2 regions of the Salinimonas sediminis genome follow, and region 2 is predicted to be linked to the other one. Evidence: predicted binding sites of a transcription regulator. Region 2 holds the regulator's gene; the other holds the start of a gene.
What was found. Region 2 encodes LexA, which represses DNA repair genes until DNA is damaged. Its sites were predicted from a motif close to TACTGTATNNNNATACAGTA; they were not measured.
Positions count from the first base shown of each region.

Region 1: recN (DNA repair protein RecN) is a predicted target of LexA. The motif match lies at 1,214-1,233, and genes of this name have one in related genera.

Region 1 covers NZ_CP031769.1:1,429,783-1,433,377, forward strand. The annotation lists gene recN (DNA repair protein RecN) at 1-1,208, opposite strand, end outside; gene D0Y50_RS06505 (DUF1852 domain-containing protein) at 1,808-2,782, shown strand; gene D0Y50_RS06510 (methionine synthase) at 2,814-3,595, shown strand, end outside.
Region 2 covers NZ_CP031769.1:86,171-89,765, forward strand. The annotation lists gene D0Y50_RS00405 (UvrD-helicase domain-containing protein) at 1-1,244, shown strand, start outside; gene D0Y50_RS00410 (hypothetical protein) at 1,334-2,017, opposite strand; gene lexA (transcriptional repressor LexA) at 2,435-3,064, shown strand.

The sequences.
Region 1 (3,595 bases), 1.3 Mb from region 2:
TTAAATATAACCTCTACCACAACTTTCGCATGGGTCATGTTCATTTTGTGAATTTGCTTTTCAATGGCCGTAGCAAATTCCACCGCTGCCTTATTGCGCGATTCCGACAACGCTTTTGCCGCCAGTAAATATTCCTCTTTCGACAGCGCTACTGCCTCGGCTAATCCATCAAGCCGGGTGGCTTGGTCGTTAAGTAAGGCAAATTCATTCACCAGGTCTTGGTGACACTGGTATAGCGCTTCAGGCGACACGCCATGTTTGCGGGCAAGTTCCAGCGCCTTACTATAGCGGCTTTCAACCTGTTGTAATCGCAGCGGGTCAATTTCAAGGGCATCGCAATAGGCACGTAACTCTTGTGATGCCTCTTCTACCTGAATCACTGCATCATTCAATAATGTAACAATGGGGCCTAATGTTGCATCGTGTTCTTCCAGTTCGCTCAGTCTGTCCATACTGGTTTGAATAATAGATAAGGCGTTTACTTCATCGTTTTCATACAAGTTATAAAAACTGGTTTGCGCTTGTTCTAATAGCGATTGTCCATTACTCAAACGCCGATGTTCAGTTTCAAGTTCTACAAACTCGCCATCACCCAAAGCAAAGTCGTTTAGTTCTTCTACCTGATAAGCCAGCAGTTGCTGGCGATCTGCCCGGTTACTTGCTTCATCTTGTAAGTGCTTAAGCTCGTTCTGTTTTTCCCGCCATATCCGATAGGCAGAAGCCACACTATTTAACAGGGCGCCATGACCAGCAAAGTTATCGGTAAGCTGGCGTTGCACATCTTCTTTTAATAGCTGAAGGTGGGTATTTTGCCCGTGTATTGCTAACAAAAACTGGCCTAGCGATTTTAATTGCTGCAATGATACGGGAGAGCCATTGATAAAGGCTTTAGAACGACCTTCCCGGGAAATAACCCGCCGAATAAAACATCCGTGGGGGTCGTCTTCACTATCGAGTTCTTGTTCTTTAAGCCAAGTGCTGGCGGGGGTATTTTCAGTAATCGCAAAATGCGCCACAATTTCCGCTTTAGCCGCTTCTTTCCTTACCGCTCCTGCATCTGCCCGCTCACCTAAACACAAACTTAATGCGTCTATAGCGATTGATTTACCCGCACCGGTTTCCCCGGTAATAGCGGTCATTCCAGATTCAAAGTTAACGGCTAATTGTTTAACTACCGCAAAATTTTTAATAGACAGATGCACTAACATGTAAACACTCGATGTTTATACAGTATGTGTAATTTTATACAGTAGTTGCAGCAAGGTTTCAACAGGTGTATTGGCTTTAACATCTACAGTCTTAAAGTAGTTCGAATGAAAATAATAATTTTCAATAACTTGTCTATTAATGAGAAGTAAATACCCCCTTACTATATTGCAGATAGTCGGGGCGGAGGTGGCGATTCGGACATTAGTAGAAGGAAAAGGAAGTAATGTATAGCGGCTAGCCCTGAAAAGCGCGAGTGAGAGTATGCATTGCCCGCATAGCAGGGGGAACGGTTATAGGTGTGGCGGGCACTGCTCCCGCGTGTTTCATTAGTTGGGGTATAAAGGTTACCGCGCGCTTTCTTTTTTGGTGAGGCCGCGGTTCATGTGAAGCTTCCTGGTTTCCCTGATAGGCGGTTTTAATAAATGATGGCCTATTGGTTCGCTACAGGACATGACAATAATTCATTTATTTATGAAAATAAGTCGCTTTTATTCATAGGTTGTGGGGCGTATAAAGTCACCATTGCTTTGGCGTTTAACGTTTTTCACGCCAAAAACTAATTCAGGATTGACTTTAACGAACAGGTTGGTACCTCACGATGAATACAGATTTTACCTTTAAAATTAACAGCATTAGTTTCGATCAAAACTACCAGCCTGCAAACCATACCCGAATTACAACTAATTTCGCGAATTTGGCTCGTGGCGCGCATCGGCAGAAGAACCTGCGCAATACATTGCAAATGATAAACAACCGGTTCAACGCCCTCGCGCATTGGGACAATGCGACCCAGGATCGGTATTCAGTAGAGCTGAAGATTATTTCTGTCGATATAGATGTTGAAGGCAATGGCAATACTTTCCCTACTATTGAAATCCTGAAAACCAATATTGTTGATCAAAAAACAGGACAGCTTATTGAAGGGATCGTCGGCAATAATTTTTCTTCGTATGTGAGAGACTATGATTTCAGTGTGATTTTATCTCGGCACAATGAAAACAAAACAGGGTTTAGCATACCAGACGACTTCGGCGAGCTACATGGAAAGCTATTCAAGCATTTTGTGAATTCAAACGACTATAAGACCTATTTTTCTAAACCACCGGTCATTTGTTTAAGTGTTTCTGATAGAAAAACCTATCATCGCACAGAAAATGAGCACCCTGTTTTAGGGGTTGAATATACGCCAAATGAAACCTCTTTAACCGAGCAATACTTTGGCAAAATGGGTTTGAAAGTGCGTTATTTTATGCCCCCTAATAGTGTGGCGCCCCTCGCTTTTTTCCATTTTGGTGACTTGCTTAATGATTACACCAACCTAGAGCTGATCAGTACAATTAGCACCATGGAAACGTTTCAAAAGATTTATCGGCCAGAAATTTATAATGCTAACGCGCCGGCGGGTAAGCTTTATCAGCCAAATCTGAAACATCAGGATCACTCTCTTACGCAGATTAACTATGACCGGACAGAGCGTAGCCAGTTAGCAGCAGAGCAAGGCAAGTTTGTTGAAGAAAACTTTATCAGGCCATATCAGCATCTTCTTCGCCAATGGTCTGCCGACTGCGCCTAGCCCATTACATTTAACCAAAAAAGACCTTATTATGAAAAAACTGTTACCTACCTCTACCGCCGGCAGCCTGCCCAAACCCGCCTGGCTTGCGCAGCCCGAAACCTTATGGTCTCCCTGGCGGCTTGCCGATGATGAGTTAATTGCCGGCAAACAGGATGCGTTACGACTGGCGTTACAGGCACAGCAACAGGCCGGAGTGGATATCATTAGTGACGGAGAACAAACCCGGCAGCATTTTGTTACCACTTTTATCGAACATCTTGATGGTGTAGATTTTCAGCAGCGTAAAACCGTGAAAATACGCAACCGTTACGATGCCAGTGTACCGGTAGTGACCGACGCGGTGGCGCGGCCTAAGTCGGTATTTGTGGAAGACGCAACGTTTTTGCGACAGCAAACAAATCAACCGATTAAGTGGGCGCTACCTGGGCCCATGACGATGATTGATACCCTGTATGATGATCATTATAAGAGTCGAGAAAAGCTGGCCTGGGAATTTGCTAAAATACTTAACCAGGAAGCCCGTGAGCTCGAGGCCGCCGGGGTCGATATTATCCAGTTTGATGAACCAGCATTTAATGTGTTTTTTGACGAAGTCAACGATTGGGGGATAGCTGCCTTGGAAAAGGCTGTGGAAGGCCTAAAGTGTGAAACCGCGGTACATATTTGCTATGGATATGGCATTAAAGCCAATACAGACTGGAAACAAACCCTGGGCGAAGAATGGCGGCAGTATGAAGATATCTTTCCTAAAATCCAGGCCTCCGCTATCGATATTGTTTCTGTGGAGTGCCACAACTCCCGGGTACCCAT
Region 2 (3,595 bases):
AAAACGCACTGGAGTTGGCGGCTCAGCGCTTTTTAAGTTGTCTGCAGGCCATTCGGATGGAGCAGCTGGATGAAACAGCTATTGCTACGCGGTTACAGCAACATGGGGTTATTAACGCTGAGCTATATGCCCAGGTATTAGCGCATTTTCATCGAGCCTATCAAAATGAACTTAGCGTCCAGCAAGCCATTGACTTTGATGACATGATAAGTCGGGCCACAACGTGTGTGGAAAATGCCCAGTGGAAGCCCGGTTATCGGCATATTTTGGTTGATGAGTTCCAGGATATTTCAACCTCCCGAATGGCGCTACTGAAAAGTTTACTGGAACAGGGACCGGCCCCGATCTTGACCGCGGTGGGGGACGACTGGCAGGCAATTTATCGTTTTTCCGGCGGTAAGCTTGCCCTGACTACCGAATTCGAGCGCTACGTCGGCAGCCATACTGTAACCCGGTTGGAAAAAACATTTCGCTATAACAGCAGTATAGCGCATACGGCCGGGCAGTTTGTTATGGCAAATCCATACCAATATAAAAAACGCGTAGACGCGCATGAGCAGGTAGATGAAGCGCAAATATACTTACTGGATGATTTGGTCTATGGCCAGCAGGATGCCACCCAGCGGGCTAAACATATTGTGGCTGCTATACGCAAAAAGTCGCCCGGCGATTCTATAGCAATTATGGCGCGTTATCGTTTTTTACTGGAAGATGCACGCACCACTTTACAGCCATTGAGTCAGGACAATTTGTTCTACTGGACCTTTCACGGCGCTAAAGGACTGGAAGCTGACCACTGTATATTGCTGGGCTTTAACCACGGCAAGCTCGGTTTCCCCAGCCAGAACAAAGCCGATATCTTGTTAGAGGCACTGCTACCTGCGCAGGATGAATTTGCCTATGCTGAAGAGCGTCGGCTTTTTTATGTTGCGCTAACCCGGGCGCGGCACAAATGCTACATTATTGCTGATCCGCTGGCGCCGTCTGCATTTATTACTGAGCTTACCGAACCGTCTTATCAGGTCAATATCGCCAGTGACACCTTCACCGAGGCTTTTCGCGCCGTGTATAAGTGCCCGTCCTGCGACAGTGGTTATTACAAAAAGCGCAAAGGTCAGTATGGCGAATATTATCAGTGTAGTGCTCAGCCTGGGTGCAGTAGTAAGCCCCGAATGTGCAAGACTTGCAGTGCGCCTGCCATTAATACCGGTAACGGCTGGCTCTGCCGCAATCCAGCTTGCTGATTGAGCCAGGTAGTTTGATTTAAAAAAACCGGTATTTAATAAACGTCAGCGCTAAACAGGCTTGTGCCAGCGGCCGGTTAGGGCAATAACTAGAAAGACGGCCGTTCGCCACATGCCCCTTGTTGGGTACTGCTAAACCAAGGTTGCCCGGGGCGATGAAGGTCGTTGGTAAGTGCGGCGCGATGATTCACCGTTATAACGGCCGGCTGGCGCGGTTTGTTGTTCTCGTCGAGTAAAAAATACTCCGACACATACTGCTTTAAAAATAACCGATTCTGATAACCTTCGTCGAATAATCTCACCCGGGTTACGGCCTTAAATCGCGCGCTATCAGCGTCAATTTTCAACAACTGTTTAAAAAAATGCCCTCGCGCGCTCTGCGCCTGCGAAAACAAGTTCAGCGTGCGCGCCAGTTGAGTATAACTAAGGGTTTCTTTTTGCAGTAAAAAGTCGTGATAACTGTGTGCCGGGTTCGCGGCCTGGCCCACTGTGTAGACCTGTTCATTTTCCCACGCACTTAGTAACTGCTGGCCTTGCTCAGTGTAGTCAGTCAGGGCGGCGGTATTCATGGTTACTGCATAATCGCTGATGCCGGCTGGCGTTACTTCGAACAGCATGACATCGGGCGTCAGCTTTGTGTGCTGTTCATCACTCAAACCTACCGCTTTACATTGCTCAGAGATAACGTAGTAGTAGCTGCCAGCCTGCATAGCAAAGCTGGCATTGGAGAAGATTGATAACGCCACCGCAATAAACCTGAGTTGAAAATTCATAGTAACTAAGCGAGCCCGCTGGTTGTGAAAAAAATACCACACATGGCTGTGCACGTACGGCGTTTTGAATATAGGGGATATTTCCAATACTCGCATCATAATCGACCCAGGCCAGCGATACTACCTTTGGCCGGGTGATCAAGCGGGGCTACCGGCATTATTACCGGTCACCACGCTGGCCAGTCTATTGCTCGATACAGTTAGATGGTAAGGTACAAGATTAAATTGATTCGGCCCAGCAAGTTCGACATCCCGAGCATGACCACAAAGATAGGCTTTACGAGTTTACCTACCAAAGTGCTTTAGGCATGCTAGTGCTACCTGTTCATAAACCTGTTATTTTCCGCGCGTTAACGCTTGCGAAATGTGGCCAACTGTATATACTCACAGTTAACTGTATGAAAACCCAGGCTGTTTATGCGTCCACTAACCCCCCGACAGACAGAAGTACTTGAGCTTATTAAATCCAATATGCGGGACACGGGTATGCCTCCTACGCGGGCTGAGATCGCCCAGCATCTTGGGTTCAAATCTGCCAATGCAGCTGAAGAACATCTAAAAGCTTTGGCTCGCAAAGGTGTGATTGAAATTTTGCCCGGCACCTCCCGTGGTATCCGCTTAACAACACCGCTTGAAGATGAAGCCGCGAATGAAGAAACGGGTTTGCCTTTGATTGGGCGGGTCGCTGCCGGTGAACCCATCCTGGCGCAGGAGCATATAGAAAGCCACTATCAGGTCGATCCTGCCTTGTTTCGTCCTCACGCCGACTTTTTGTTGCGGGTAGATGGCATGAGTATGAAAGATATTGGTATTTTAGATGGTGACTTATTGGCCGTACACCGTACTACGGATGTGCATAATGGCCAGGTGGTGGTTGCCAGGGTGGAAGATGATGTCACTGTTAAACGCTTCGAAAAGCGCGGTCATGAAGTGTTACTGCATGCAGAAAATGACGAATTTGCACCAATTAAAGTGGATTTGTCGGCCCAGCCTTTTACTATCGAAGGCTTAGCAGTGGGTGTTATTCGTAACGCTGACTGGATGTGATGTAAAAAGCACATTGCCAGCATTCCTGAAGCGAATGTTGGCAATAATTGTTGCCTGCGGTAACTTTTTCATTACCGCTGATGTTGGTAGCTTTACATTGCGTGTATTGACTATTCTTAAAACCTACCCGTTTTACCCCCCCTTCTATTGCTACATATGCCGTAATTAGGCGCGCTTACCGGAAAAAAATGTGTGTAACCACACTGCTTACTCAAATCAGCACGATGACGTTTATCATTTTCTAATAGCGCGCTGGTTTACCGGATGCTCACGGCATGTTCACACAGCCGCGGTGCAGACGCTTTTATTATCCAGGCGGGCATTTTATACCCTTCTACCGCTATACCCCTTTTGCTATCAAGCGTTTACCTTGCGATGAATAGCCCCTGTGCTGATTAGTAATTATCTGCCATTTTGATTTTTTAGTGCTTCGCCTGTAAAGGCGTTATCTTGTCTACGGCTATAGTCTCTGTTGCCACCGTTTTCATCGGCTGTATAGCCTCTCTCCACCCCACCAAATTAGCTGGTTGC